One region of the Shinella oryzae genome, then DNA from elsewhere that is predicted to be linked to it. Evidence: predicted binding sites of a transcription regulator. Region 1 holds the regulator's gene; each other region holds the start of a gene.
What was found. Region 1 encodes PhoB, which activates phosphate uptake and scavenging genes when phosphate is short. Its sites were predicted from a motif close to TGTCATNNANCTGTCAT; they were not measured.
Positions count from the first base shown of each region.

Region 1 (7,734 bases):
TGTGACCGCGGGCGCGGTGCTCCTGGTTCATCGAGACCCAGGTATCGGTGACGACGAGATCGGCGCCGTCGACCATCGCCTCGGCATCGTGCCCGAGCAGGATGTTGCCGCCGTTGTCACGCGCCCAGTTGAGGATCTTGTCATCAGGCTCGGAGCCCATCGGCACGGCCATCTTCATGGTGTAGCCGAAACGCGCCGAGCCCTCGACGAAGGAGTGCAGCACGTTGTTGCCGTCTCCCGTCCAGGTGAAGGTCTTGCCTTTGGTGGAGCCGCGATGCTCCTCGAAGGTCATGATATCGGCCATGATCTGGCAGGGGTGGGTGAGATCCGTCAGCGCGTTGATGACCGGAACCGTGGCGTGCTCGGCCAGCTCCAGCAGGCGCGCATGGTCGGTCGTGCGGATCATGATCGCGTCGACATAGCGCGACAGGACCTTGGCCGTATCGCCGATGGTTTCGGCGCGGCCGAGCTGCATTTCCGTGCCCGACAGGAACAGCGTCTCGCCGCCGAGCTGGCGCATGCCGACATCGAACGAAACGCGGGTGCGGGTGGACGGTTTCTCGAAGATCATCGCCAGCATCTTGCCGGCCAGCGGCTTGGCTTCGGTGCCGGCCTTGTTAGCGGCCTTTCGCGCATGCGCATCGTCCATGATGACGCGGAGATCGCCTTCCGAAACGGCGGAAAGATCGAGAAAATGCTTGGCCATGATGTGTCCTGTCCCAGTCCCTTATGCGCTCAGGCGGCCTTGGCGGCGCTCAGCTTTTCGGCGGCCCGCTCGATGCGGGCGAGCCCTTCGCGTGCATCTTCCGCCGTGGTGATCAGCGGCGGCAGAAGACGCAGCACATTGTCGCCCGCCGGCACGGCAAGCAGCCTTTCGGCGCGAACCGCCTTCAGGAGATCGGCGACCGGAATGCGCGCCTTGATGCCGAGCATCAGGCCCTCGCCGCGCACGTCCTCGATGATGTCGGGGAAGCGGTCCTGCAGCGCCGCGAGGCCCTGGCGGAAGACCAGCGCGACATCGCGCACATGCTCCAGGAAACCATCGGCGAGCACCACGTCGAGCACGGCGTTGCCGACGGCCATGGCGAGCGGATTGCCGCCATAGGTCGAGCCGTGCGTGCCGGCCACCATGCCGGATGCCGCCTCGGCCGTTGCCAGGCACGCACCGAGCGGAAAGCCGCCGCCGATACCCTTGGCGATCGCCATGATGTCGGGTGCGACGCCCGAATGCTCATAGGCGAAGAAGCGGCCCGTGCGGCCGACGCCGGTCTGCACCTCGTCGAGGATGAGCAGCAGGCCGTATTCGTCGCAGAGCTGGCGCAGCTCCTGCATGAATTCCTTCGGCACCGGCCTGAGGCCGCCCTCGCCCTGGACGGGCTCGATCAGGATCGCCGCGGTTTCCTCGGTGATCGCGTCCTTGACGGCGGCGATGTCGCCGAAGGGAACCTTGAGGAAGCCCGGGGCCTTGGGGCCGAAGCCCTCGATGTACTTTTCCTGTCCGCCGGCGGCGATGGTCGCGATCGTGCGGCCATGGAACGCGCCTTCGAAGGTGATGATGTGGAACTTGCCGGGATGCCCCTTGGAGAAATGATAGCGGCGCGCGGTCTTGATCGCGCATTCCAGCGCTTCCGCACCCGAATTGGTGAAGAACACCTTTTCGGCGAAGGTCGCGTCCGTCAGCCGGCGGCCGAGGCTTTCCTGGCCCGCAACCTCATAGAGATTGGAGAGGTGCCAGACCTTGTCGGCCTGCTCCTTCAGCGCGGAAACGAGATGGGGATGGCCGTGGCCAAGCGAACTGACGGCCACGCCGGCGGCGAAATCGAGATATCGCTCGCCGTTCTCGTCGATCAGCCAGACGCCCTCCCCGTGCGTGAACCGGAGCGGCGCACGCATATAGGTTTCATAGAGCGGCGCGGCATCGGCCATGGCGCGTATCCTCCAAAAGGGATGCGGAAAAGAAATTCGGGGGCTTGACTTTCCGGTTGCCAGAAAAATCAAAAGCCGCCTTTCGGCGGCATGCTGCACTATCGGCATTTCAGTCCGTGATGTCAATAAAATGCATAGCTCCAAATCGCACTGAACCTCCCGCAAGGTGAGGATTCGCAGCATGCATGGACAGTGTCGCTATCGAGTCACACCCTACCAGCAAGTTGGGGAAAACTCTGAAATCGATTCGCCCCGATTCCCCCGACTCTTGTCACAGAGTCCCCCGAACTCTAGGTTAAGGGTCAATTACTAGACTGCATGCGGCGGAACTAGTCACCACCAGAGTTAGGGCGCTCAGGCTACGGATTCGTTCGTGGCGCGATGAGGGATTCCCGCACAGCGAGCGCCGAACGGAGACGAGAGCATGAACTGGACAGACGAGCGGGTCGAGAAACTCAAGAAGCTCTGGAGCGAGGGCCTCAGTGCCAGCCAGATCGCGGCACAGCTCGGCGGCGTGAGCCGCAACGCCGTGATCGGCAAGGTGCACCGGCTCAACCTGCCGGGTCGCGCCAAGGCCGGCGGCACGCCCGCTTCGGCCCGCCCGAAGCGCCCGGCGCAGACCACCCCGCGCCCCTCGAACTTTACCGCACGTCCGGCCAACGCGCCCCGTCCGGTCAGCCGGCCGGTGGGCAACGCCCTTGCCAAGGATGAGATCGACACCGATTTCGATGCTCAGGCCGAGAACCTGCCCGTCGTGATCAGCGGCAAGAACGTCGTGGTGCCGATGTCGCGCAAGCTGGAGCTGACGCAGCTTACCGAGCGCACCTGCAAGTGGCCGATCGGCGACCCGCTGAACGACGACTTCCATTTCTGCGGCTGCGAGTCCCCTGACAACTCGCCCTATTGCACCTACCACCAGCGCCTCGCCTACCAGCCTTCGGCCGAGCGCCGCCGGGCACGGTAAGATCGGCGACGGAAGAATAGAAACGGGGCCGAAAGGCTCCGTTTTTGTTTGTGCGGCCCACCGGAACGCAAACAGGCCCCGAAGGGCCCATTTCCGTCCTTGGGAGGAATTGTGTTCGCTCAGGTTTCCAGCGAGTAGCCGGCGCCGCGCACCGTGCGGATGACATCCTGCATGTTGGCGAAGTTGAGCGCCTTGCGCAGGCGTCCGACATGCACATCGACGGTACGCTCGTCGACATAGATGTCATGCCCCCAGACACCGTCGAGAAGCTGCGAACGCGAGAAGACGCGGCCGGGCGAGGTCATCAGGAATTCCAGGAGGCGGAATTCCGTCGGGCCCAAGCGCACTTCGCGCGTGCGGCGGTGAACGCGGTGCGTCTCGCGGTCGAGTTCGATATCGCCGCAGCGCAGCACCGTGGAGACCACTTCCGGCTTGGCACGGCGCAGCATGGCCCGCACGCGGGCGACGAGTTCCGGCGTGGAGAAGGGCTTGACCACATAGTCATCCGCACCGGTGGCGAGGCCGCGCACGCGTTCGCTCTCCTCGCCGCGCGCCGTCAGCATGATGATCGGAAGGCGCTCGGTTTCCGGACGCTGGCGCAGGCGCCGGCACAGCTCGATGCCGGAAACGCCGGGCAGCATCCAGTCGAGAATGAGAAGATCGGGCATGCGCTCCTGCAAGCGCATCTCCGCCTCGTCGCCGGACAGGATCGTATCCACCTCGAAACCTTCCGCCTCGAGATTGTAACGCAGGAGCACGCTCAGCGCCTCCTCATCTTCCACGACGGCTATTCTGGGCACCATGTAGCGAACCCTATCCAGTTTATTCGGAAGCTTCGGAGACATCCGCCGTGACGACGGATGTCGAGGTGTCGTCCTTGGGGCGCTCGCCCTCGGGCTGGGAGCCCGTCGCCATGTAGTAGATGGTCTCGGCGATGTTGGTCGCATGGTCGCCGATGCGCTCGATGTTCTTGGCGCAGAACAGGAGATGGGTGCAGGGCGTGATGTTGCGCGGGTCTTCCATCATGTAGGTCAGGAGTTCGCGGAACAGCGAGGTGTAGATCGCATCGATCTCGTCGTCGCGCTCGCGGATCGCCTTGGCCTTGTCCACCGAGCGGGTGGCGAAGACATCGAGCACTTCCTTGAGCTGCATCAGCGCCAGTTCGGCGAGATGCTCGAGACCGCGCGCGAGCTTGCGCGGCATGCCCGAGCTCTGCACGGCGATCACACGCTTGGCGGTGTTCTTGCCGAGGTCGCCGACGCGCTCCAGCTCGGCCGCGATGCGGATCGTGCCCATGATTTCGCGCAGGTCGGCCGCCATCGGCTGGCGCTTGGCGATGGTGACGATCGCCTTCTCGTTGATCTGGCGCTCGGCATTGTCGAGGATGACATCCTCGGAAATGACCTTCTGGGCCAGAGCCGCATCGGCGGAAACGAGGGCGCGGACGGAATCCGCCACCATCTGCTCGGCCGTGCCGCCCATCTCGGAAATGCGGCGGGAGAGGTATTTCAGTTCTTCATCGTAGATCGAGACGATATGGGTCGATGACATCGTTCTGTCCTTAATACACGAGACGTGTTTTTTCGACGCAATTCCGAACGCAAAACCGCTTCACACTTTTGCTGGAATTGCTTGGGGCTAAGGCGACCAAAACGTCAGCCGAAGCGGCCCATGATGTAGTCCTGCGTGCGCTGGTCATCCGGGTTGGTGAACATCTTGTCGGTATCGTTCTCCTCGACGAGGTTGCCGAGGTGGAACATGGCGGTGCGCTGCGACACGCGGGCCGCCTGCTGCATGGAATGCGTCACGATGACGATCGTGAAATTGGCGCGCAGCTCGTGGATCAGTTCCTCGACCTTTGCGGTGGCGATCGGGTCGAGCGCAGAGCAGGGCTCGTCCATCAGGATGACTTCCGGGCTGACGGCAACGGCGCGTGCGATGCACAGGCGCTGCTGCTGGCCGCCGGAGAGGCCCGTGCCGCCTTCGTGCAGGCGATCCTTCACCTCGTTCCACAGGCCGGCCTTCTGCAGGCTCTGTTCGACGATCGCGTCCATATCGGCCTTCGCCTTGGCGAGGCCGTGGATGCGCGGGCCATAGGCGACGTTCTCGTAGATCGACTTCGGGAACGGGTTCGGCTTCTGGAAGACCATGCCGACGCGGGCGCGCAGTTCCACGACATCAATGTTCGGATCGTAGATATCGTCGCTGTCGAGCGTGATGCGGCCGGTGACGCGGCAGCCGTCGATCGTGTCGTTCATGCGGTTGAGCGTGCGCAGGAAGGTCGACTTGCCGCAACCGGACGGGCCGATGAGCGCCGTGACGGTGTTTTCGCGGACGTTCAGGTTGACGTCGTAGAGGGCGCGCTTCTCGCCGTAATAAACCGAAACGTCCTTGCCGATCATCTTGTAGGAAATGTCGTTCATTTGTCTGTCCAGGGCTTTCTCGACTGCTGCTTCTGACATCATGTTCATATGACCGGTCCTTCTACCAGCGTCGTTCGAAACGGCGGCGCAGGAGGATCGCACCGACATTCATCAGAATGAGGAAGATGAGGAGCACGATGATGGCTCCCGACGTGCGTTCCACGAAGGCGCGCTCGGCCTCGTTCGCCCACATGTAGATCTGCACCGGAAGCGCCGTCGCCGGGTCCATCGGCGTTGCCGGAACGTCGGCGACGAAGGCGACCATGCCGATGAGGAGCAGCGGCGCGGTTTCGCCGAGCGCATGGGCGAGGCCGATGATCGTGCCGGTGAGGATACCGGGCATGGCGAGCGGCAGGACGTGATGGAACACGGTCTGCATCTTGGAGGCACCGAGCCCGAGCGCGGCCGAACGGATCGATGGCGGCACGGCCTTCAGCGCCGCGCGGGTGGCGATGATGATCGTCGGCAGCGTCATGAGGGTCAGCACGAGACCGCCCACCAGGGCCGCCGAGCGCGGGAAGCCGGCAAAGTTGATGAAGACGGCGAGACCGAGCAGACCGTAAACGATGGAGGGTACGGCGGCGAGGTTGTTGATGTTGACCTCGATGAGATCCGTGAAGCGGTTCTTCGGGGCAAACTCTTCAAGATAGATCGAGGCGGCAACGCCGATCGGCAGCGACAGGACGAGCACGATGAGCATCATGTAGAGCGAGCCGATGAGTGCCACGCCCACGCCTGCCGCCTCCGGACGGCTCGATGCGCCGTTGGTGAAGAGGCCGGTGTTGAAGTGCTTGGAAAGGGCGCCGCTCTCGGCAAGCTGGTTCATCCAGCCGACCTGCTTATCGGAGACCTTGCGGTTCGTTTCCGGCACGGTGAGATCGATCTGGCCCTTGAAGGCGGAGTCGAGATCGCCGTGCGCCAGGACGGTCACGGTCTGCGTCGTGCCGATGATCGACGGATCTGCGGTCACGAGGTTGCGCAGCTGCACGCGCACGCTGTCGGAAATCATGCCGTTGACGGCCTTCAGGCCGGCGCGGTCGTCCTCGCTGACGCCGAGCACCTTGGCGAGCGCATTGCGCGCAACGACAGGGTAGTTGGCGGTCACGAGCTTCTGCGGGTTGGTGGCGCGCTCGTTGTTCTTGTCGATGATCTGCTCCGAGAACTCGATCGGGATGGTGATCATCGTCTGCTGGAATGCGGTGTAGCCCTTGGAGACGACCGAAAACAGCAGGAGGAAGAGGAACAGCAGGCCGAAGGCGATTGCCGCCATGCCGTAGAGGCGGAAGCGGCGTTCGGCGGCGTAACGGCGACGCAGGCCGATATCGCGGCGTTCGGGCTTGGTGGCGATGCCGAGGGCGGGGCTTGTGGAGACCTGGCTCATTCGTACTGCTCCCGGTATTTGCGCACGATGTAGAGGGCGTAGATGTTGAGGCAGAGCGTGATCACGAAGAGCGTGATGCCCAGCGCGAAGGCCACCAGCGTCTGCGGCGAGGTGAATTCGAGGTCGCCCGTCAGCTGGTTGACGATCTTGACCGTCACCGTTGTCATCGGCTCGAAGGGATTGAGCTGCATGCGGGCGGCGACACCGGCCGCGAGTACCACGATCATGGTTTCGCCGATGGCGCGCGAGGCGGTCATGAGGAGAGCGCCGACGATGCCCGGCAGCGCTGCCGGCATGATGACCCGCTTGATGGTCTCGGAGCGGGTGGCGCCCAGACCGAGCGAACCGTCACGCAGGGCGCGCGGCACGGCGGTGATGATGTCGTCCGACAGCGACGAGACGTAGGGGATCAGCATGATGCCCATGACGATGCCGGCCGTCAGAACGCTCTGCGCCTGGATGAAGCTTGCATAATTGCCGGTGACCAGGCCGTTCAGCTGGGCTGAGATATCGCGCAGGAACGGGCCGACGGTGATGAGGGCGAAGAAGCCGTAGACGATGGTCGGGATGCCGGCGAGCACTTCGAGAAGCGGCTTGGCAATGGAACGCACGGTCCGCGAAGCATATTCCGACATGTAGATGGCGGCGAAGAGGCCGACCGGCACGGCGACCAGCATGGCGACGAAGCCGATATAGAGCGTGCCGGCAAGCAGCGGGATCAGGCCGAACTGGCCGGAGGAGGCCGTGGCGCCCGCCGCGGCGAAGCGCGGATCCCAGGTCGTGCCGAAGAAGAACTCCCAGGCCGGAACCATGTTGAAGAAATGGATGGCTTCCGTCGCCATGGAGGCCACAATGCCGACCGTCGTCAGGATGGCGATGGAGGAGGCGGCGATGAGGCTGACCAGCATCACGCCTTCGACGCGGTTGCGGGCACGGAACTTCGGTGCGATCGCGCGGTAGGAGACGAAGGCGCCGGCAAGCGCCGCGACGATGACGAGGAACGACAGGAAGGTGCCGCTCGCCTTCGTCATGCGGTTGAG
Region 1 is NZ_CP081987.1:148,616-156,349, reverse strand. It holds gene argF (ornithine carbamoyltransferase) at 1-706, opposite strand, end outside; gene K6301_RS00760 (aspartate aminotransferase family protein) at 736-1,926, opposite strand; gene K6301_RS00755 (GcrA family cell cycle regulator) at 2,351-2,890, shown strand; gene phoB (phosphate regulon transcriptional regulator PhoB) at 3,010-3,693, opposite strand; gene phoU (phosphate signaling complex protein PhoU) at 3,713-4,441, opposite strand; gene pstB (phosphate ABC transporter ATP-binding protein PstB) at 4,546-5,361, opposite strand; gene pstA (phosphate ABC transporter permease PstA) at 5,375-6,694, opposite strand; gene pstC (phosphate ABC transporter permease subunit PstC) at 6,691-7,734, opposite strand, start outside.

Region 2 (7,734 bases), 130 kb from region 1:
CCGCGCCGAAGCGATCGCCTCGCAGGCCGTCCTGCCCTCGCCGGGAAAGTGACCTAGGCCGCCCTGCCGTTCAGACGCGCCTCCAGATCGGCGAAGAAGCGCATCGCCAGCTTTCTGGCCGAGGAACCGATGAGGCGCGAGCCGAACTGGGCGAGCTTTCCACCAACCTGCGTGTGGATGTCATAGGCGAGGATCGTGCCCGCGCCGTCCTCGATCAACCGCACATCCGCGCTGCCCTTGGCAAGGCCGGCAATGCTGCCCTTGCCTTCGCCCGCGATCGTGTAGCTTTCGGGCGGGTTGAGGTTCGAGAGGGTGACTTCGCCGCTGAACGTGGCCGAAACCACGCCGATCTTGAACTTCACGGTCAGGTCGAGCTCCGTCGGCGAGCGCCGGACGATCTCCTGGCAGCCGGGAATGCAGGCCTTCAGCGTGTCTGGATCGTTGAGAGCGGCCCACACCGCATCGCGCGGGGCGGCTATGCGTTCCTCACCGGTCAGGTCCATCTGCGATTCTCCCTTGTGTGGTCTCAAGTTATCGTCATCGGAAAGCGCTTTGCCAAGTGGGGGAGGGATGGTATGGGAGCCGCTTGTTTTCCGGCGTTGCCGGCCAGTTTCCAACCGACGACGGACGATCCATCGTGAAGGACAGACACCGCCGGCCGAAAAGCGGCCCCGCCGCACCCGCCAAGCCGCACGCATCCCCGCGGATGCAGACGCAGAAGGCCCCGGCCGTAAAGACCACCGTCGCCAAGCCTGCCGCGAAGAAGGAGCCGCGCCCGGCGCCGGATGCGCCCGCGCGCCCGCTGATGCGCCGCGACGGGCCAAAACCGGCCGAGCGCGTGCCGGTCATTCTCGAAACGGCGGGTTCGGATCAGTATCGCCTCATCGACAGCGGCGCGGGCGAGAAGCTGGAGCAGTACGGTCCCTATCGCATCGTGCGCCCGGAAGCCCAGGCGCTCTGGCAGCGCAGCCTGCCCGACAGCCTGTGGGACAAGGCGGATGCCCTCTTCACCGGCGATACGGACGAGGACGGCATGGGGCGCTGGAAGTTTCCCCGGGAGGCGCTCGGCGAAACCTGGCCGATGCAGCTCCTGGGTGTCGATTTCCATGGCCGCTTCACCGCATTCCGCCATGTCGGCGTTTTTCCCGAACAGCTCGCGCACTGGAGCTGGATGAAGGAGAAGGTCGAGACCGCCGGCCGCCCGGTCAAGGTACTGAACCTCTTCGGCTATACCGGCGTGGCTTCGCTGGTGGCCGCCGCCGCCGGGGCTGAAGTCACCCATGTCGATGCCTCGAAGAAGGCGATCGGCTGGGCGCGCGAGAACCAGGCGCTCGGCCGCATGGACAAGCTGCCGATCCGCTGGATCTGTGAGGACGCGATGAAGTTCATCCAGCGCGAGGAACGCCGCGGCAGCAAATACGACATCATCCTCACCGACCCGCCGAAATTCGGCCGGGGTCCCAATGGCGAGGTCTGGCATCTCTTCGACCATCTGCCGCTGATGCTCGATGTCTGCCGCGAGATCCTGTCGCCGAAAGCCATCGGCCTCGTGCTGACGGCCTATTCGATCCGCGCGAGCTTCTATTCGATCCACGAGCTGATGCGCGAGACGATGCGCGGCGCCGGCGGCACGGTGGAATCGGGCGAACTCGTCATCCGCGAGAGCGGCACGGACGGCCGGCAAGCCGGCCGCGCGCTCTCCACCTCCCTCTTCAGCCGATGGATCAGCGCATGAGCCACGATCACCAGGGAACGCGCCGCGTCGGGCAGGTCAAGGAGGTCACGAGCCTCGCCAATCCGATCGTCAAGGACATCAAGGCGCTGTCCGACAAGAAGCACCGCGACGAGACGAAGAGCTTCATGGCCGAAGGCCTCAAGCTCGTCATCGATGCGCTGGAGCTCGGCTTCGAGATCCGCACGCTCGTCTATGCCAAGAACGTCAAGGACAAGCCGCAGGTCGTGCAATGTGCGACGAAGACGGTGGCGCGCGGTGGGCTGGTGCTGGAGGTGAGCGAGAAGGTGCTCGCCTCGATCACGCGGCGCGACAATCCGCAGATGGTCGTCGGCATCTTCACCCAGCGCTGGACGAACCTGCGCGACGTGAGGCCCGGAAACGGCGAGACCTATGTTGCGCTCGATCGCGTTCGCGATCCTGGCAATCTCGGCACGATCATCCGCACGGCCGATGCCGCGGGTGCGAGCGGCGTGATCCTCGTCGGCGAAAGCACCGACCCGTTCTCGATGGAGACCGTGCGCGCCACGATGGGATCGGTCTTTGCCGTGCCGCTGGCCAGGGCCAGCGTGGCGGACTTCCTCGCCTGGAAGAAGGGGGCGGGCGTGCGCGTCGTTGCGACCCATCTTGCCGGCGCCGTCGATTACCGCACCGTCGACTACAAGACGAAGCCCGTCGTGCTCCTGATGGGCAACGAGCAGTCCGGCCTGCCGGATACGCTGGCGAGCGAGGCGGATGCGCTGGCCCGCATTCCGCAGGCGGGTCTTGCGGATTCGCTCAACCTCGCCATAGCCACCGGCGTCATGCTCTTCGAAGCGCGCCGCCATCTGCTGACGCTGGACGACCGCGCATGACCAACCGCATTCCCCTCATGTCCCGGCCGGTGCCGGTCATCATCGTCATCCTTTTGGCGCTGCTGCTCGATCAGGCGGTGAAATTCGCCGTCGAGATGTGGCTTCCCTTCCAGGAGGCGGTGCATGTCGTGCCTATGCTGGCGCTATACCGCACCTACAATTACGGCGTCGCCTTCTCGATGCTGTCAGGTCTGGAGGGCTGGCTGATCGTGACGCTGCGCCTCTTCGTCGTGGCTTTTGTCGCCTGGCTCTGGCGGCAGACGCCGAAGGAGCGCGGCTTCGCCCATGCCGGCTACGCCTTCATCATCGCGGGTGCCTTCGGCAACCTCATCGACCGGGCGCTCTTCGGCTATGTGATCGACTATATCCTGTTCTATACGGAGACGTGGTCCTTCGCGGTGTTCAATCTCGCCGACAGTTTCATCACCATCGGCGCAGGCCTGGTGATCCTCGACGAGCTGCTTCTGCTGCGCCGCAGGGATCGCTAAACTTTTAGCGACTTGCTGAAGCCGATTTGAACGGTCCGCGTGATAAGCGGATCCCATGAGCGAACCCGTCAAGCTACAGAGCCGGCTTCAGGCCGAATTCGCCGAGGCGCCGTCCCGGCCGGCTCGCGGCCGTCCGGATGGAGAAGCGACGCAGGACGCCTCAACGTCCGCCGCACCCGCGCGGGAAAGCCATGCGGCGATCCGCACCGTCATCGCCGGCGTCGGCCTGCTTTGCGCCGTGCTGGTCCTCGTCACCGGCATGGCGTCGGGCTTTTACATCGCGGCTGCCGGTCTTGGCCTTGCGGGCATTGCCGGTGCGACATTCCTCTTCCTGTCCCGCCGGCCGGCCGTCGGCGTCGAGACGGTGCACGACCGCGGCTGGGAGCGCAGCGAAACCTCCGAAATCCTTTCCGCGATCCATGACGTGCTGGGCGATATCATCGTCACCCGCACCCTTGATGGGCGCATCCTGCGGGCCAATGCCGTTCTGGGTGCGCTGACGGGCGTCGCCGATGTCGAAGGCCGCACGCTGGAGGCGCTCGGCCTCTCCTTCCGTTCGCAGGCAAGCGCGCATCGCTACGATGTCGACGTGCAAACCGCGTCCGGCACGCGCATCTATTCCTGGCACGATGTCACGGTGCGCGATCCCGCGTCCGGCGAACTGGTGGTGCAGTCCATTGCGCGCGACGTGACGGAGGAGCGCCGGGCAGAAGGCGAGCGCGAGAAGGCCCGCCAGCGCGCGGAGGCGGCGAGTGCCGCCAAGTCCCGCCTGCTGGCCACCGTCAGCCACGAAATCCGCACGCCGCTTTCCGGCATCCTGGGCATGTCGCATCTCCTGGGCCAGACCAGGCTCACCGCCGAGCAGAAGAACTACCTCGTCGGCATGCGCCAGTCCGGGCACGCGCTCGTGCAGCTCGTCGACGACCTCCTGGATTTCTCCAGCATCGAGGCAGGCCGCTTCCAGCTGCGGCCTTCGGAAGAGCCGGTGCGTCCGATGCTCGAAAGCGTCGTGGAGATGCTGTCGCCGCGCGCCCATGAAAAGGGGATCGAGATCGGCTCGTTCGTCTCCGCGGACGTGCCGGGCCTTCTTCTCTACGACGCCGCGCGCCTGCGCCAGGTGCTCTACAATGTCGTCGGCAATGCCGTGAAATTCACCCATACGGGCGGTGTCCTGCTGGAAACGGTGCTCGACGGCGATGCCATCGTCATCCGGGTGACGGATACGGGGCCCGGCATGCGGCCGGACGAGCAGGCCCGTATCTTCGAGGAATTCGAACAGACCGGCAGTGCGGCGCAGCGCAGCGGCGGCACGGGGCTGGGGCTCGCCATCTCGGCGCGTATCCTTTCCGAGGCCGGCGGCGCACTGACGCTGGAGAGCGCCCCCGGCCGGGGCAGCACCTTCACCATCCGCATGCCGGTCGAGGCGCGGATGCGCCCCTCTCGCGGCACGCGCAAGAGCGTGCTGCGCGGCAGCCTCGTCTTCCTGCTCGCGCCGGCGGGCCCCGCCTCGGCGGCGCTGGTGCGCACCATCGGCGCGCTCGGCGGCGCCTGCCATCTCGCCACCTCCGTCGAGGAGGCCGAAAACGTCGTGCGCCATCTGGCCGCGCGGGGAGAAACCCTCACCGATATCATCGTGGACAACCGCCTGGCCGGGGTCTTCCGCCGCGAGCTGGCCGACATGGCCTATCTGCGCGAGAGCGCCGCCCGCCGCATCTATCTCGTCAATCCCGAGGATCGCGGCAGCCGCGCCATCGGCAAGGGCGAGGGGTATGATTCCTGGCTGATCCGGCCGCTGCGCGAACGCTCGCTTGTCGAGGTGCTGCGCGGCCGGATGAAGGGGGTCGAGGTGCGCGACGCGATCAACGACAACCGCCCGATCCTGAAGGATCCGCCGCCGGTGGCGCCGGACCCGCGTGCGGCGGCCTCCTCGGGCATCCGGATCCTGCTGGCGGAGGACGATCCGGTCAATGCCATGCTGGTGCGCTCGGTCCTGGAGCGTGCCGGCCATACGGTACGCCACGTGCCGGATTATCCAGCCCTCGTTTCCGCGCTCGGCGGGGCGACGGATGCCGGGCCCTTCACACCCGACCTGATCGTCACCGATCTCGGCATGCCGGGCGGGGAGGCGCAGGAGATGATCGCGCGGATCGTGCGTCGCGACGACGGCGGTACCCGCCTTCCCGTCATCGTGCTGACGGCCGATAGCCGCGCGAGCCTCGGGCAGGAACTCCTTGCCATCGGCGCCGATGCGGTGCTGGCCAAGCCCGCCGATCCCGCGCGCCTTCTGGGGGAAATCGGCCGGCTCTCCCGGCGGTCGCAGGCCTGACGGCCACCCCGGCGGCCACCCCGGCGGCTTTGCCCTATCCAAGCCGGCTTTACGTCATTATCCTGTTGCAGAATCGTGATTAAAGTCGCGAAGCTCATCAACGGGTAGACTGCCATGACGCTCGAACTCTCCCAGACCCTCGCTCCCGTGGAGATCGCCCAGAAGCCGGCCCCCGCAACGGAACGGCCGGCGTCGGACGTGCTCGGCCGCATCGGCAATCTCGAAACCCGTCTGGCCCGCTCCGTCTCCGAGATCGATGCCGCGCAGGCCGTGCGCTACCGCGTCTTCGTCGAGGAGATGAACGCCCAGCTTTCGCACGATGCCGTGCGCCGCAAGCGCGACATCGACGCCTGGGACATGGTCTGCGATCACCTGCTCGTGCTCGACACGGCAATCGAGGGCGATGCCGAGGAACAGATCGTCGGCACCTATCGGCTGCTGCGGCAGGACGTGGCGGCCGTTTCCGGCGGGTTCTATTCGCAGTCCGAGTTCGATGTCGATGCGCTGGTCGCCCGCCATCCCGACAAGCGTTTCATGGAGCTCGGCCGCTCCTGCGTGCTGCCGGCCTATCGCACCAAGCGCACGGTCGAGCTGCTTTGGCAGGGCGCCTGGGCCTATTCGCTGAAACATGGCGTGGACGTGATGTTCGGCTGCGCCTCCTTCCACGGCACGGTGCCGGAGGAGCACGCGCTGGCGCTTTCCTTCCTGCACCACAATGTGCAGGCCAAGGACGACTGGAGCGTTTCGGCCCGGCCGGAACTCTTCCGCGTCATGGACCTGATGCCGGCGGAAGGCATCGATGCGCGCAAGGCGCTGGTGGCCATGCCGCCGCTCGTGAAGGGCTACCTGAGGCTCGGCGCGACGATCGGCAGCGGCGCGGTCGTGGACCACGCCTTCAACACGACGGATGTGCTGATCGTCCTGCCGATCGGCCAGATTTCCGGTCGCTATCTCAACTACTATGGCGCGGATGCCGGACGGTTCGCGAGCTGAGGAATTAGGAGTTAGGCAGTAGCCAATAGCCGTTAGATGTGTTGCGCTTCGCCTACTGCCTACTGCCTACTGCCTACTGCCTCAACCGCCCGAATTATACGCGGCCAGCGTCGCCATGTTGACGATGTCCGAATCCTTCGCACCCATCGAGACGATCTGCACCGATTTATCGAGGCCCACGAGAAGCGGGCCGATGACGGTGGAGCCGCCGAGTTCCTGCAGCATCTTGGTCGAGATCGACGCCGAGTGGAACGCCGGCATCACCAGCACGTTGCCGGGGCCGGAGAGACGGCAGAACGGATATTGCTCCATGATGCGCGGATTGAGCGCCACGTCGGCCGCCATCTCGCCGTCATATTCGAAATCGACGCGGCGGCGATCGAGGATCTTCACCGCTTCGCGCACCCGCTCGGAGCGTTCGCCCGACGGATGGCCGAAGGTGGAGTAGGCCAGCATCGCCACGCGCGGCTCGTAGCCCAGGCGGCGGGCAAGGCCTGCAGCCTCTTCCGCGATATCGGCCAGTTCTTCCGAGGAGGGCATGTCGTGCACGGCGGTATCGGCGACCAGCACGGCGCGGCCGCGGCAGAGCGCCAGCGACGCACCGATGACGCGATGGCCGGGCTTGGGATCGATGCAGCGGCGTACGTCTTCCAGCGCGGTGGAATAGTTGCGGGTGAGGCCCGTCACCATCGCATCCGCATCGCCGAGCGCCACCATGCAGGCCGCGAAATGGTTGCGGTCGTTATGGATCATGCGCTGCGCATCGCGGTAGAGGAAGCCCTTCCGCTGGATGCGGGCATAGAGATAGTCGATATAGGCGTCGTTGCGCGTCGAGATGCGGGCATTGAGCAGCTGGATGCCGGGCCGGTCGAGATCGATGCCGGCGCGCTCGGCGATTTCGCGCATCCGGTCGTCGCGGCCGACGAGGATGGCGGTGCCGAGCTGCTGGTTGGCATAGGACACGGCGGCGCGCATCATCTGCTCTTCCTCGCCCTCGGCGAAGACGACGCGTTTCGGCTGGCGACGCACACGGGCATAGATCTGCTGCAGCGTTGAGGCGATCGGGTCGCGCCGCGCCTTCAGGTCGCGCGCATAGGCGTCGAGGTCGGGAATGTCCTTGCGCGCCACGCCGGTTTCCATCGCCGCCTTGGCCACGGCGACGGGAATGGCCGAGATGAGGCGCGGGTCGAAGGGCACCGGGATGATGTATTGCGCGCCGAAACGCGGGCGCACGCCCTGATAGGCGGCGGCCACATCGTCGGGCACGTCTTCCTTCGCGAGATGGGCCAGCGCCTCGGCGGCGGCGATCTTCATCGCATCGTTGATGGTCGACGCCCGCAC
Region 2 is NZ_CP081987.1:13,780-21,513, forward strand. It holds gene K6301_RS00080 (LapA family protein) at 1-52, shown strand, start outside; gene K6301_RS00085 (SRPBCC family protein) at 54-503, opposite strand; gene K6301_RS00090 (class I SAM-dependent methyltransferase) at 707-1,735, shown strand; gene K6301_RS00095 (TrmH family RNA methyltransferase) at 1,732-2,586, shown strand; gene lspA (signal peptidase II) at 2,583-3,074, shown strand; gene K6301_RS00105 (hybrid sensor histidine kinase/response regulator) at 3,130-5,400, shown strand; gene olsB (l-ornithine N(alpha)-acyltransferase) at 5,515-6,393, shown strand; gene K6301_RS00115 (NADP-dependent malic enzyme) at 6,475-7,734, opposite strand, start outside.
Region 2: olsB (l-ornithine N(alpha)-acyltransferase) is a predicted target of PhoB. The motif match lies at 5,453-5,469, and genes of this name have one in related genera.

Region 3 (7,734 bases), 560 kb from region 1:
CAACGGGCATCCCGAGGCGAAGGGCCGGCCGAAGCCGCCGGCGGATGCCGCCAAGCCCGTCGTGCCCTTCATCGAGGGCGACATCGTCGCCGGCACCAAGCAGAAGCTCGACGAACTCGGCCCGAAGAAGTTCGCCGAATGGGTGCGCGGCGAAAAGCGCGTGCTCATGACGGACACGACGATGCGCGACGGCCACCAGTCGCTGCTCGCCACCCGCATGCGCACCCATGATATCGCCCGCGTCGCCGGCACCTACGCGCGCGCGCTGCCGCAGCTCTTCTCGCTGGAATGCTGGGGCGGGGCGACCTTCGATGTCTCCATGCGCTTCCTGACGGAAGACCCGTGGGATCGTCTTGCCCGCATCCGCGAAGATGCGCCGAACCTGCTGTTGCAGATGCTGCTGCGCGGCGCCAACGGCGTGGGCTACAAGAACTACCCCAACAATGTCGTGAAGTACTTCGTGCGCCAGGCGGCGAAGGGCGGCATCGACGTGTTCCGCGTGTTCGACTGCCTGAACTGGGTCGACAACATGCGCATCTCGATGGATGCGGTCGTCGAAGAGAACCGGATCTGCGAGGCGGCGATCTGCTACACCGGCGATCTGCTCAATTCGGCCCGCCCGAAATACGACCTGAAATACTATACAGCTCTTGCCGCCGAGCTGGAAAAGGCCGGCGCGCACATGATCGCGGTCAAGGACATGGCGGGTCTCCTGAAGCCCGCGGCCGCGCGCGTCCTGTTCAAGGCGCTGCGCGAGGCGACCGACCTGCCCATCCATTTCCACACGCATGATACGTCGGGCATTGCGGCCGCCACGGTGCTGGCGGCTGTCGAATCCGGCGTCGACGTGGTCGATGCGGCGATGGACGCGCTGTCCGGCAACACCTCGCAGCCCTGCCTCGGTTCCATCGTCGAGGCGCTGAAGGGCTCGGAGCGCGATCCGGGTCTCGATCCCGAATGGATCCGCCGCATCTCCTTCTACTGGGAGGCCGTGCGCTTCCAGTATGCCGCCTTCGAAAGCGACCTCAAGGGGCCCGCCTCCGAAGTCTACCTGCATGAGATGCCGGGCGGCCAGTTCACCAACCTCAAGGAGCAGGCCCGTTCGCTGGGCCTTGAGACCAGGTGGCACAAGGTCGCCCAGGCCTATGCCGACGCCAACCAGATGTTCGGCGATATCGTCAAGGTCACGCCGTCGTCCAAGGTGGTGGGCGACATGGCGCTGATGATGGTCAGCCAGGATCTCACCGTCGCCGATGTCGAGAACCCGGCCAAGGACATCGCCTTCCCGGAATCGGTCGTCTCCATGCTGCGCGGCGATCTCGGCCAGCCTCCGGGCGGCTGGCCGGAAGGCCTGCAGAAGAAGGCGCTGAAGGGCGAGGCGGCCTATACCGAAGTGCCCGGTTCGCTCCTGCCGCCGGCCGATCTCGATGCCGAGCGTACGGCGATCGAGGAGAAGCTGGAGCGCAAGGTCGACGATTTCGAATTCGCCTCCTACCTGATGTATCCGAAGGTCTTCACCGACTATGCGCTGGCCGCGGACCTGTACGGCCCCGTTAGCGTGCTGCCGACCCCGGCCTACTTCTACGGCCTGTCGGCCGGCGAGGAACTCCAGCCGGAGATCGAGAAGGGCAAGTCGCTCGTCATCCTGCACCAGGCGACGAGCGAGCCGGATGCGCAGGGCATGGTGAAGGTGTTCTTCGAGCTGAACGGCCAGCCGCGCCTCATCAAGGTGCCGGACCGCAACCGCGCCGCCTCGTCCGCCGTCCGCCGTAAGGCCGACAACGGCAATGCCGCCCATCTCGGCGCGCCGATGCCGGGCGTCATCTCGACGGTCTCCGTTTCGGCCGGCCAGGCGGTCAAGGCCGGCGACGTGCTGCTCTCCATCGAGGCGATGAAGATGGAAACGGCGCTGCATGCGGAGAAGGACGGTACGATCTCCGAGGTGCTCGTCAAGGCCGGCGACCAGATCGACGCCAAGGACCTCCTCATCGTCTACGGCGCCTGATCGCCTGCGGCGGAGGCACAAAGCAATGAACCGGTTCGGGGGTGAGGGTTAACCTCATCCCCGTCCTGGTCTTGATTTCCGCCCGGCGCGGACGCAAAAGGCGTCGGACCTTTCAACAGCTGCCGGCGCCCATGAACTTCATCATCCGCACCGCCGTTTCCGGCGACATCGCCGCCTTCACCGAGATTTACCGCGAATCCGTGCTGAACGGCGTGGCGAGCTACGAGATCGATCCGCCATCGCCCGACGAGATGGCGGCGCGCTTTGCGGCGATCACCGGCAAGGGCTATCCCTATATCGTGGCGGTGGAGCAAACCGGCCTCATTCTGGGCTATGCCTATGCCTCCGCCTTCCGCACGCGCCCGGCCTATCGCTGGCTTGTCGAGGATTCCGTCTATCTGGCGCCGGAGGCACGCGGCAAGGGTGTCGGCCGCGCGCTTCTGGCGGAGCTCATCCGCCGGTGCACGGCACTCGGCTTCCGCCAGATGGTGGCCGTCATCGGCGGGGCGCATCCCGCCTCCATCGCCGTTCACGCCGCCGCGGGTTTCGAGCACAGCGGCCACATGAAGGCGACGGGCTTCAAGCACGGCCGCTGGCTGGATACGGTGTTCATGCAGCGCGCGCTCGGCGACGGCGCGGAAACGGAGCCGTCGGCGGCGGATTATCCGGGCACGATGGCATGAAAACGCGGTGGTGAAATCCCGGGGCGCTGCCTAGAGCATTTCCAGCCGAAGCGAAGTCGCTTCGGCGTCGGATAATGCGGTAAAAACAGGAATCTAGAGCATTTCCGGTGAATCGGAGTTCACCGGAAAAGCTCTAGGTCTCGACGAGACGCAGCACCTTGTCGAAGACCTTCAGCACCTGCTTCAACTCGTGGCCGCGTTTCAGGATCGTGCCGTGCTGGTTGATGACGCTGTAGGCACCCTGCTTGGCGGCGAGCTTGGGGTCCTTCTCGATGCGGTAGAGCGGCATTTCGCCGGAGCGCTTGAAGATGGAAAACACCGCCCGGTCGCGCATATGGTCGATCGCGTAATCGCGCCAGGCACCCTCGCCGACCATGCGGCCATAGACCCAGAGGATTGCGTCGAGCTCCCTGCGATCGAAGGTGACCGGCAGCGGATCCTTGCTGCTGCGGTATTCCCTGAGGTCGACCACGACGTTGGACGCCTGCAAATCCGGCTGATCTGTCATCGAATCTCCGTACCTGCTGTATGACGGCACGGTGACAGTTTGCCTGAGTGGCCTTGAAATGCAAGCCGAAGCGCCGAGACTTGCGATTTCGCAAAAAAGCGGTCCCGCCGCATTTCAGACAAACAGACGCCCAAATTTGAGACGACAGTCCCGCTGTCCGCTCACGCCGGCCTGCTGCCTTGTGCACAAAGCAGGTTTGCAGGGAGCGCGTCACTCGGAGCTGCCTTGTATTCCGTTGCCGGCAGCTTCGTCCAGGTCCGGTCCGTCTCTCTTCGAACCCTCAAGCCCCAGCCCCTCGAGGAAGCCGGGCCGGACCTTCCTCCACGCCTATCGCGAAGATTTTTCGCCCGTGAGCACGGTGGCGCCCAGAATGGCGCCGGGCGTGTCCGCCGTCTTCATGCGCTGGACCAGCACGGCGCAGCCGCCGGCCTTCTTTTTCTTCTTCAGCATGTCGGCGGGAAGCACGAGATTGGTTTCCTTGCCTTCCCACATGCCGATCGTTTCCATCGAGGTCACGGCGTGCCAGTAGTTGACCGTCTTGCCGCGGTTTTCGCCCTTGTCGATGTTGATCGTCCGCTCGCGCTCGAAATAGGCGATGACGATGTTGGCCTTGCCTTCGCCGGCGCCGACGCGGATGCGCAACTCGTCGTTCGCCACGGCCACGTCGACCGGCACCTTCAGGCCCTTGCCTTCGGTGGACAGGGCGCCGATGCGGTCGCGGATGCCGGAGATATTGGCGCCGTTGATGTGCTCGCGGCCGTTCAGCACGGCCTGGGGCGTGTAGACGCCGTTGCGGCCGAACATGCGGGCATAGGCATATTGCCGGTCGGTATTGTCCTTGGAGGCGAGCGTGTCGGCCCAGCCGAGATAGTTCCAGTAATCGACGTGATAGGCAAGCGCCACGACCTCGCCCTCGCGCACCAGGGTTTCCAGCGCCTTGTCGGCGGGCGGACAGGACGAGCAGCCCTGGCTGGTGAAGAGTTCGACCACACCCTTGGGCGCGACGGCCTCCTGCGCATGGGCAGCGCCGGCAGCGAGCGTCAGCAGGATCGCCAGACATTCCGGAAGATGCGGTCTCGGCATGATCATTCCCAATGGAGCACCGGCATGGGCCGGCCTTTTCGAGCCCGTCATACGCCGTTGCGGCTTCAACAGGAAGTCACGATGGAGTGAGATTTTGGGGGGCAAATCCGGCAAAACATGAACCGATTTTGCGTTCGGAAGGGCGAAACGCACCCCAAAACGAAAAATGCCGGGGCTAAAGCCCCGGCATCGTCTCTTTCAGGCCGGATCGCTCAGGCGGCGAGGTCGCGAAGAACGGTCTGCAGGATACCGCCGTTGTTCATGTACATGACCTCGTCGAGCGTATCGATGCGGCAAAGCAGCGGTACGTCCTTCACCGTGCCGTCGGAGTAGGTGATCTTGGCGATCTTCTTCTCGCGCGGCTTGATGTCGCCTTCCAGGCCCTCGATCGTGACGATCTCGTCGCCCTTCAGGTCGAGCGAAGCCCAGCTCGTGCCTTCCTCGAAGACGAAGGGCACCACGCCCATGCCGACGAGGTTCGAGCGGTGGATGCGCTCGAAGGACTGGGCGATCACGGCCTTCACGCCGAGCAGGTTGGTGCCCTTGGCCGCCCAGTCGCGCGACGAGCCGTTGCCGTATTCGACGCCGGCGAAGATGACGAGCGGAACGCCCTCGGCCTTGTACTTCATGGCCGCATCGTAGATCGAAAGCTCTTCCTTCGTCGGGTAATGGATGGTGTAGCCACCTTCCTTGCCGTTCGGGCCGAGCATGTGGTTGCGGATGCGGATATTGGCGAAGGTGCCGCGCATCATGACTTCATGGTTGCCGCGGCGCGTGCCGTACTGGTTGAAGTCGGCGACGGCGACGCCGTTTTCCGTGAGGTAGGCACCGGCAGGCGAGGCCGCCTTGATCGAACCGGCCGGCGAGATGTGGTCGGTCGTGATCTTGTCGCCGAAGAGACCCAGGACGCGGGCGCCCTTGATGTCCTTGAGGCCCGAACCGGTCTTGCCCATGCCCACGAAGTAGGGCGGGTTCTGCACGTAGGTCGACTGGTCGTCCCATGCATAGGTCTGTCCATCCGGCACCTGAACGGCCTGCCAGTTGGCGTCGCCCTTGAAGACGTCGGCATATTTCGCGGCATAGAGCGCGCGGGTGACGTATTTCAGGATGAATTCCTGGATTTCCTGAGAGGTCGGCCAGATGTCCTTGAGGTAGACGGGGTTGCCGTTCTGGTCTTCACCGAGCGGTTCCGTCGTCAGGTCCTTCTGGACCGTGCCGGCCAGGGCGTAGGCCACGACGAGCGGCGGGGAGGCGAGGTAGTTCGCCTGCACGTCCGGCGAGATGCGGCCTTCGAAGTTGCGGTTGCCGGACAGGACGCCGGCGGCGATCAGGCCCTTGTCGTTGATCGTCTTGGAGATCGGTGCGGGCAGCGGGCCGGAATTGCCGATGCAGGTCGTGCAGCCGAAGCCGACGAGGTTGAAGCCGAGCGTGTCGAGATCGGCCTGGAGGCCGGACTTGGCAAGGTATTCGCCCACCACCTGCGATCCCGGTGCCAGCGACGTCTTGACCCAGGGCTTGGTCTTCAGGCCCTTGGCGACGGCGTTGCGGGCGAGCAGGCCGGCGGCGATGAGGACCGACGGGTTGGACGTGTTGGTGCACGACGTGATGGCGGCGATGGCGACGTCGCCATGGCCGAGGTCGTAGTCGGTGCCTTCGACGGCGTAGCGGGTGGAAAGCTGGCCGGGCTTCTTGTAGTCGTTCTCAAGCGCCGTGGCGAAGCCCGATGCGATGTTCTCGAGCGGGATGCGGCCTTCCGGACGCTTCGGGCCGGCCATGGCCGGAACGACGTCGCCGAGGTCGAGTTCGAGCGTGTCGGTGAAGACGAGGTCGGCGCCGTCGCCGTCACGCCACATGCCCTGGGCCTTCGAATAGGCTTCGACGAGTGCGATGCGCTGCTCTTCGCGGCCGGACATGGTGAGGTAGTTGACGGTTTCGCTGTCGACCGGGAAGAAGCCGCAGGTCGCGCCGTATTCCGGGCCCATATTGCCGATCGTCGCGCGGTCGGCGAGCGTCATGTTGTCGAGGCCGGGGCCGAAGAATTCGACGAACTTCGAGACCACGCCCTTCTTGCGCAGCATCTGCACGACCATCAGCACGAGGTCGGTCGCGGTGACGCCTTCCTTGAGCTTGCCGGTCAGCTTGAAGCCGATGACCTCGGGCAGCAGCATGGAGACCGGCTGGCCGAGCATGGCGGCTTCGGCTTCGATGCCGCCCACACCCCAGCCCAGGACGCCGAGACCGTTGATCATGGTCGTGTGGCTGTCGGTGCCCACGCAGGTATCCGGGTAGGCGATGGTCTCGCCGTCTTCTTCCTTGGTCCAGACCGTCTGGCCCAGATATTCCAGATTGACCTGGTGACAGATACCCGTGCCCGGAGGAACGACGCGGAAGTTCTTGAAGGCCTGCTGGCCCCACTTGAGGAAGCGGTAGCGCTCGCCGTTGCGCTCGTATTCGAGCTCGACGTTGCGGGCAAAGGCGGTCGGCGTGCCGAATTCGTCGACGATGACGGAGTGGTCGATGACGAGGTCGACGGGAACGAGCGGGTTGATCTTTTCCGGATCACCGCCGAGCGAAACCATCGCGTCGCGCATGGCGGCGAGGTCGACGACGGCGGGAACGCCGGTGAAGTCCTGCATCAGCACGCGCGCCGGGCGATAGGCTATCTCGTTTTCGACGGTGCCCTTGTTCTTGAGCCATTCGACGACGGAGAGGATCTGCTCCTTGGTGACCGAACGGCCGTCCTCGAAGCGCAGCAGGTTTTCCAAGAGCACCTTCATGGAGTAGGGCAGCTTGGAGATGCCGGCGAGGCCGTTCGCTTCAGCCTTGGGCAGGCTGTAATACACATAGTCTTTGCCGTTGACCGTGAGGACCGAACGACAATTGAAACTGTCTAGGGATTTGGACACTTGATACCCCGTCTCGTCTGGCGCCAGAAATCTGACGTACGAACGCCCGTGCGCGTTTAGCGCGAATGGGATGCGGGTGCGGTCATTTCCGCTGTCCGTACGCGGAAATCATTCCCGTGTTCGGCGCTTGGATGATATTCACGCCGACCGCTGGCGTGTTGCGGGCGTTATAGATAATTTCTAAGGAACGATCCAGAGCGCCGAACGGTAAAACGGCACAATTTTTTTGCATTGCGACCCAGGTCGTAAAGGGAAAGTGAAGCACCATGCGGCTCGTCGCCGAAGGATTGAGCGCCAGGCGCGGCGAAGACCTGATTTTCCGGGATATTTCCTTCGAAATCGCCAGCGGCGAAGCGCTCGTCGTCACGGGTGCGAACGGCTCGGGCAAGTCGACGCTCTTGCGTGTGCTGGCCGGATTGCTGGCCGCGGAGGCCGGCACGGCGCGGCTTCTTGCTGCAGCGCAACCGGTGGAGCGTCTCGCCGAAGCCGCCCACTATCTCGGCCACCGCAACGCCATGAAGCGCGAACTGACCGTCGACGAGAACCTCA
Region 3 is NZ_CP081987.1:2,914,010-2,921,743, reverse strand. It holds gene pyc (pyruvate carboxylase) at 1-2,005, shown strand, start outside; gene K6301_RS14275 (GNAT family N-acetyltransferase) at 2,137-2,688, shown strand; gene K6301_RS14270 (DUF2794 domain-containing protein) at 2,822-3,196, opposite strand; gene K6301_RS14265 (DUF1223 domain-containing protein) at 3,524-4,282, opposite strand; gene acnA (aconitate hydratase AcnA) at 4,492-7,185, opposite strand; gene ccmA (heme ABC exporter ATP-binding protein CcmA) at 7,452-7,734, shown strand, end outside.
Region 3: K6301_RS14270 (DUF2794 domain-containing protein) is a predicted target of PhoB. The motif match lies at 3,217-3,233, and genes of this name have one in related genera.

Region 4 (7,734 bases), 1.3 Mb from region 1:
TGCTACCACAGGCCATGGCCCCCTCCAAGTGCAGAGCGCCATGCTGACGGCTCTCCTAGATGATGAGGTTGGCGAGGATCTCGTTTTCGGTAATGTCCTGATAGCCGAGCCCTGCCGCATCGAAGGCAGCCCTCAGCGCGGTAAAATTCTCCGGCGCCTTCGTCTCGATGCCGATCAGGATGGAGCCGAAATTGCGGGCCGATTTCTTCAGATACTCAAAGCGGGCGATATCGTCGTCGGGCCCGAGCATGTTGAGGAAATCGCGCAGCGCGCCGGGGCGCTGGGCCAGCCGCAGGATGAAGTACTTCTTCAGGCCCGCATGGCGCATCGCGCGCTCCTTGACGTCGGGCAGGCGCTCGAAATCGAAATTGCCGCCGGAGACGACCGCGACCACCGTCTTGCCTGCAAGCGCCTCACGTCCGAGCGCCTCAAGCGCCGTCAGCGACAGCGCCCCGGCAGGCTCGAGCACGACGCCCTCCACATTGAGCATGTCGACCATCGTCACGCAGATCGCATTCTCCGACAGCAGCATCACCTGGTCGGAGGAGAAGCGCTTCAGCGCATCGAAGTTGAGCGCACCGATCTGCGCGACGGCCGCCCCATCGACGAAGTTGTCCACCTTGTCGAGCGTCACGACCGCGCCGCGCTCCAGGCTGCGCTTGAGGCTCGGCGCGCCCTCCGGCTCGCAAAACAGGAAACCCGAGGGATCGATTACGTCTCTGAAATAGCCGGTGACCCCGGACGCCAACCCGCCGCCGCCGACCGGCAGAACCACGAGATCGGGCAGCCTGCCCTCGCCGAGCTGCGCGGCGATCTCGGCCGCCACCGTCGCCTGCCCCTCGATGATGTCGCGGTGGTCGAAGGGCGGCACCATCAGCGCACCGGTGGCCTCGGCATGGTCTCGGGCGGCCTTGTAGCACTGGTCGAAAAAGTCGCCGACGAGCCTGATCGTAACGAATTCGCCGCCGAACATGCGGGTCTTGTCGATCTTCTGCTGCGGCGTCGTCACCGGCATGAAGACCACGCCCGGCACGCCGAAATGGCGGCAGACGAAGGCGAAGCCCTGCGCGTGATTGCCGGCGGACGCGCAGACGAAACTGCGCGCGCCCTGCGGATCGGCCAGCACCTTGCGCAGGAAATTGAATGCCCCTCTGATCTTGTAGGAGCGCACCGGTGAGAGATCCTCGCGCTTGAGATAGATCTCGGCACCATAGCGGGCGGAGAGATGCTCGTTGAGCTGGAGCGGCGTTTCAGGAAAGAGCCCGCGCAAGGCGTCCAGGGCTGCGTCGACGTCGGATGTCATTCTGTGGTCCGTCTTCGGTTGGAATGCGGTTCGGTAGGCTGCATGTCGTGCCTTCGGCAAGGACAGAGACAGACGAGGACGATCATTCTTCCGACCCTTATACGATCCCGTGGCGCGCCCAGCGCGGCGCGGCGCAACCGATCCCGCCGCCGATCCCGCACCTGGGGCGTCCTTGAGTTTAGACGTCGCAGAGGCTATGGCATATCAACGCGACGGTTTCCACCCGCCCTGGCCGAGATGGCCTCATCGAGACCAACCTTGAACGCCACGATCTTCCGTTCCGCCATCAATATCGCCGCCATTGCCGGCATGTACATGTCCGTGGCGATGCTCGTCCCGGCCTTCATCGACGTCTACTACGGCCATCCCGATTCGGAAGTCTTCTTCCTGTCCGCCTTCTTCACGGGCGGCCTTTCGCTTGCCACGGCCGCGGCCACCCGCGCCGGCCCGCCGCCGTTCAACAAGCGCATGGGCTTTCTTGTCGTCAACATGCTGTGGCTTTCGGCCAGCATCATCGGCTCGATCCCGCTGTGGCTGTCCTCAATGAAGCTCAGCTACGCGCAGGCCTTCTTCGAATCGGTCTCGGCGATCAGCACGACGGGGTCCACCGTCATCGTCGGCCTCGATCACGCGCCTCCCGGCATCCTGATGTGGCGGTCGCTGCTGCACTGGCTCGGCGGCGTCGGGATCCTGGCGCTCGGCCTCTTCATCATGCCCTACCTGCGCGTCGGCGGCATGTCCTTCTTCAAGCTGGAATCGTCCGACACCGCCGACAAGCCGTTTGCCCGCATCGCCAGCTATACGCGCGCCTTCCTCGCCATCTACGTGGCGATCACCCTGATCTGCACCGTCACCTATGCCGCGCTGGGCATGAGCCGCTTCGACGCCCTGAACCACGCCATGTCGACGGTGGCGACCGGCGGGCTTTCGACGCATGATGCCTCCTTCGGCTACTTCAAGAGCCTGCCGCTCCTGTGGGCCGCCACGTTCTTCATGACGCTCTCCAGCCTGCCCTTCTCGGTGCTCATCCTCTTCATGGTGCGCGGCCGGATCGACGCCTGGCGCGATCCGCAGATCCGCGTCTTCCTCGGCTACCTCGTGCTGTTCGCCATCGCCGCCAGCATCTTCCAGCGGCTGCAGAACGGTGTTTCCTTCCACGAGGCGCTGGCGCATTCCTTCTTCACCGTGTCCTCGATCCTGTCCACGACAGGCTTCGTCAGCGACGACTATACGAAATGGGGCCATTTCATCGTGGCGCTCGCCTTCGTTGCGACCTTCATGGGCGGCTGTTCGGGCTCCACGGCCGGTGGTCTCAAGGCCTATCGGCTGATCATCCTGTTCAATTTCATGCGCACCGGCCTCTATCGCCTGATCTATCCCGACGGCATCCACGCCGTGCGCTACGGGACGATGACGGTGGATGCCGATTTCCAGCGCACCGTCTTCCTGTTCTTCCTGACCTATGTGAGCCTGTCCGCGATCGGCGCCATTCTGCTCGGCCTCATGGGCTATGACGTGCTGACGGCCATCTCGGCGGCCGCCACCTCGCTCTCCAACGTCGGCCCCGGCGTCACGGAGGCCATCGGCCCGGCCGGAACCTTCGCCGGTTTCCACGACGCGGCCCTTTATCTCCTGTCGTTTCTGATGCTGCTCGGCCGTCTGGAAATCCTCACCGTGCTCGTCCTCCTGACGCCGCTGTTCTGGAAAAGCTGACCGGGTACAGTCGCCGAGGCGTTCTTGACTGTTGCCACGCTTCTCCGCATCTTGCCGAAATCGGCTGGAGGAAGACGGAATGTTCGTGTCGAAGTCACTGTTGCCCCTGTTTCTTGCCGCGTCCCTGGCATCACCGGCGCTCGCCGGGCCGCTTGCCGATGCCGCCAAGAAAGCTGAGGAGCAAGCCGTGGCCGGTGATCCCGTGGGCGCCCACAACACCATCCGCGACGCCTTCGGCGCCTTCGCCGCCACGCTTCCTTTTACGATCGGCAAGGCCGTCTTCGTCGCGGCTCCGCCCGAGGGATACGGCATGTATGCCACGCGCCCGACCTCCGACTTCAAGTCCGGCGAAACCTTGATTTCCTACGTCGAGCCGGTGGGTCTTACCTGGCGTGCGGGCGAGGGCGGCAATCTGGAGTCCCACTTCACCGTCGACTTCGAACTGCTCGATACGAAGGGTGCGAAACTCGCCGAACAGAAGGCCTTCGGCTCCTTCGATTTCAAGGGAACGGTGCGCAACCAAGAGGTCTTCGCCAAGCTGACGCTCAAGCTGAGCGGCCCGCCCGCCGGCGACTACGTGCTGCGCTACCGCTTTCGCGACACGGCAAGTGGTGCCGTCGCCATCAGCGAACAGCCCTTTAAGATCGTGCAGTAAGCCGGCTATCGAAGTTTTCCACAGGCTTTGAGAGAATTGGGACAAGCCCGAATCCGGGCTTTCCAGCGCATGGGCGCTCAATTATGACAGCGACATGACAACCCCAGCCACGTAAGGGGCACCCATGCTCTCGCTGTTTCGCAAACTCATGCCGCGTGAAGACCGGTTCTTCGATCTCTTCGAGCGGCATTCCCGCACCGTCGTCGGTGCCGCCGAGGCGCTACAGGCCGTCCTGGCCGGCGGCCCGGACATGGAAAAGCACTGCGACCGCATCGTCGCGCTGGAAGACGAGGCGGACGCGATCACGGCCGAGGTCCTGCTTGCGGTGCGCCGCAGTTTCATCACGCCCTTCGACCGCGGCGACATCAAGGACCTCATCCAGTCGATGGATGATGCGATCGACATGATGCACAAGATGGTCAAGACCATCCGCCTCTACGAACAGACGAGCTTCCAGCCCGGCATGCAGGAAATGGGTGCGGCGGTCGTCAAGGCCGCCCATCTCGTCGCCGAAGCCATTCCGCTGCTCGACAAGGTCGGCGTTCATGCCGACCGTCTCAGCGCCATCGCCCAGGAAGTCACCCGCGTCGAGGGCCGTTCCGACGAACTGCACGATCAGGGCGTGAAGGAGCTCTTCAAGACCTACGGCAAGACCGACCCGATGGCCTATATCATCGGCAGCGAGATCTACAGCGAACTGGAGAAGGTGGTCGACCGCTTCGAGGACGTGGCAGACGAGATTAGCGGCATCGTGATTGAGAACGTCTGATGGACGCCACCCTCGCCCTGCCGCTGCTCATCGCCCTCGTGGGCATCGCGCTGCTCTTCGACTTCCTGAACGGCCTGCACGACGCGGCGAACTCCATCGCCACCATCGTCTCCACGCGCGTTCTTCGCCCTCAATATGCCGTCATGTGGGCGGCGTTCTTCAATTTCATCGCCTTCCTGTTCTTTGGCCTGCATGTCGCCGAAACGCTCGGCAAGGGCATCATCGATCCCTCCATCGTCAGCCCGCTCGTGATCTTCTCCGCCCTCATGGGGGCGATCATCTGGAATGTCGTGACCTGGATCTTCGGCATTCCCTCAAGCTCTTCGCATGCGCTGATCGGCGGACTGGTCGGTGCAGGTCTCGCCAAGACGGGCTTCGACGCCGTCGTTTGGGGCGGCCTGATCAAAACGGCGAGCGCCATTTTCCTGTCGCCCGCCATAGGTTTCTTCCTCGCCCTGATCCTGGTCCTCACCGTGTCCTGGATCTTCGTGCGACAGACGCCGTTTGCCGTCGACCGCACCTTCCGCGTCATGCAGTTCATTTCGGCCTCGCTCTACTCGCTCGGCCATGGCGGCAACGACGCGCAGAAGACCATGGGCATCATCGCGGTGCTTCTCTATTCGCAGGGCTATCTCGGCGGAGAATTCTACGTGCCGTTCTGGGTGGTCATCACCTGCCAGGCGGCCATGGCGCTCGGAACGCTGATGGGTGGCTGGCGCATCGTGCACACGATGGGCTCGAAGATCACCCGCCTCAACCCGATGCAGGGCTTCTGCGCGGAAACCGGCGGCGCGATCACCCTCTTTGCGGCAACGTGGCTCGGCATTCCCGTCTCGACCACGCACACCATCACGGGCGCCATCATCGGCGTCGGCGCGGCCCGTCGCGTCACGGCGGTGCGCTGGGGCCTCGCCGGCAACATCGTCTGGGCATGGATCATCACCCTGCCCTCGGCCGCCGCCATTTCGGCGCTGTTCTACCTGGTCTTCGCCGCCATTTCCGGCTGATCAAAACAAAAAAAATCCGGTGACAGCAACGTCACCGGACATACTCCGGCCAACTCAGCGCAATCGGCAACAGCACGACAGGCCCGGGGCCAAGCCCTCAAAAGCCCGACTCCGCGCCTTCCAGATCGCTGCCCTCGCAGGCCGAGACATTGGCGACCTCATAGGTCGTCTTTCCCGGTCCGGCGGGCGGAACGGGCGTCAGCGTGACGATGACGTAGCATTCAGAATTCTGCACGCGCCATTCGATCTGCCCATTGTCGCGCGTGCGAACCTGCTCCAGCGTATCGAACGGCCGCCCGCCCATGGCGAAGGACACCTTGTCGCTGCCGACGACCGCCTGGACCTGCTCGCTCGCATCATAGAACCCGGAAAGCGCCGCCGAGGCCGGTACCGAGAGCCCAAGGGTGATGAGAAGTGCAAAAAGCCCGTATTTCATGAAATGGTTATCCCCGCGCTAAAAATGAACTGCCGCTATTCCCCAGAAACGAACCGCTTCGGGACCGAATAACGCTATAAAACAGATCACAAGAAGACATCCGGCCCCCGCCGAACAGCCCGGTCCCGATGTACCACCCGCACGGCACTTGTCAAACCTCGGGTGAGGAAGGCATGCGGCTGAAGGCAGCAAAGCAACATGAGCAAAGCGTGCAACATCAACGACGCGTAAAGCGAAGACCGACACCCGAACGTTGAGAGAAGCGGATAATTCAAGAAATTCAGGTGGTGAGCGCGCAGGGATTCGAACCCTGGACCTACTGATTAAAAGTCAGTTGCTCTACCGGCTGAGCTACGCGCTCCCAAGCGGTGCGAAGCGCCCCGCGGAAGTGGGCGGAACATAGGCAGGAGGGTGTTTATGGTCAACCCGGAAAATGCACGGGAAAACAGCTTTTGCAACGTCGTGTCGACCGCCCCGCCGTGGCGGAAAGCCGCGGCGGCCAGGTGGTTCAGTAGACGGTGTATTTCAGGAGGCCAAGCGACCAGTCAACGCTGCGGTTTTCCACATCGCGCGTCCAGGCCTGCTTGAGCGTGCCGGCGATGTCGGCGATGGTGGTGCGGGCATCCAGTTCCTTGGTCAGGCCGTAATCGTTCGGCGCGACCGCGGTGAGATCGACGTCGTCGGCGACGACGATGGCGACCAGCACATTCTCGCTCGGCCCTTCCGCCTCGAAATCGAAGCCGTAATAATCGTCGGGAATGGTGATCGGCGTGCCCGGCGCCAGCCGCGTGATCTTCTGCGCCGCTTCGTTCGGGAAGATCTGGGTCGCCTTGCCGTCCTTGTCGACGTCGTACAGGATGAGATGGCCGCCCGTGCGGCTCGTCACCGAGATGCGGAAGCTGTCGCCGTTCTTGAGATGATCCGAGGACAACGAGACCTGGACGTCACCGCTCTCCGCCTTGCCGAGAATGTCGCCGACGGCATCGACCGGGTCGGCGGCCACATAGGCGGTCTGCTGCGTATTTTCGACCTTCACCTCTTCGACCTTCACCTCATCCGGCACCTGCTGCTGCGTGTCCGTGGCCGTCACCGCCGGGCTTACGGCGCTGGCGCCGAGCAGCGCATAGTTCACCTCGAGCTGCGGATCGAGGCCCTGGCACTGGCTTTGCGCCGCGCAATATGTCTGGGACTGCTTCTTGACATATTCGAGCAGCTCCGCGTTCGAGACGATACCGTTGCCATTGCTGTCGGCGGCCGAAATCTCGTGACCGTTGACGTAGGACAGCGTGAAGACGCCGTGACGCTCTTCCGGCGGCAGGCGCGTATCGTCCCAGGCCACCTGGTAGGAAGAGGCCGCGCTCCATGCCTCCACGCCGCTCTCCTTGGCGACCTCGGGCTTCACCACGGCCACATCGACGCGCAGGCCGCGCGTCTTCACCGCGTCGGCCGGCTTGGCATGGGGACGCGGCAGGAACCGCGCGCTTTCCATGGCATCGCCGACCTCCGTCGACAAGGAGCGCGAGATGGTGCCGGAATGGCAGGCGTCGATGACGATGGTGACGGCGCGGTCCTTCAGCTTGGCGAGCATGGCGTCGATCTCGTCGTCGAGGATCACGTTCGACCAGTCGCCATTGCCGGCCACGATGTCGTAGGTCGACAGCGCCTCATCCAGGCCATCCTCCTCGTCACCGCTCAAATCCTTCACCTGCAGGCCGTGGCCGGAGAAGTAGAAATAGACCCGGTCGCCCGGCTGCGTGCCGTTGATGAGCCATTCGTCGATGCTGGCGAGGATGGCGGCACGCGTCGCCTGGGCGTCGCGCAGGACGCGGATCGAATCCGCTCCATAGCCGA
Region 4 is NZ_CP081987.1:1,422,099-1,429,832, forward strand. It holds gene ilvA (threonine ammonia-lyase) at 56-1,303, opposite strand; gene K6301_RS07135 (TrkH family potassium uptake protein) at 1,562-3,016, shown strand; gene K6301_RS07140 (hypothetical protein) at 3,096-3,671, shown strand; gene K6301_RS07145 (DUF47 domain-containing protein) at 3,796-4,440, shown strand; gene K6301_RS07150 (inorganic phosphate transporter) at 4,440-5,447, shown strand; gene K6301_RS07155 (hypothetical protein) at 5,545-5,883, opposite strand; tRNA gene K6301_RS07160 (tRNA-Lys) at 6,169-6,244, opposite strand; gene K6301_RS07165 (caspase family protein) at 6,392-7,734, opposite strand, start outside.
Region 4: K6301_RS07145 (DUF47 domain-containing protein) is a predicted target of PhoB. The motif match lies at 3,755-3,771, and genes of this name have one in related genera.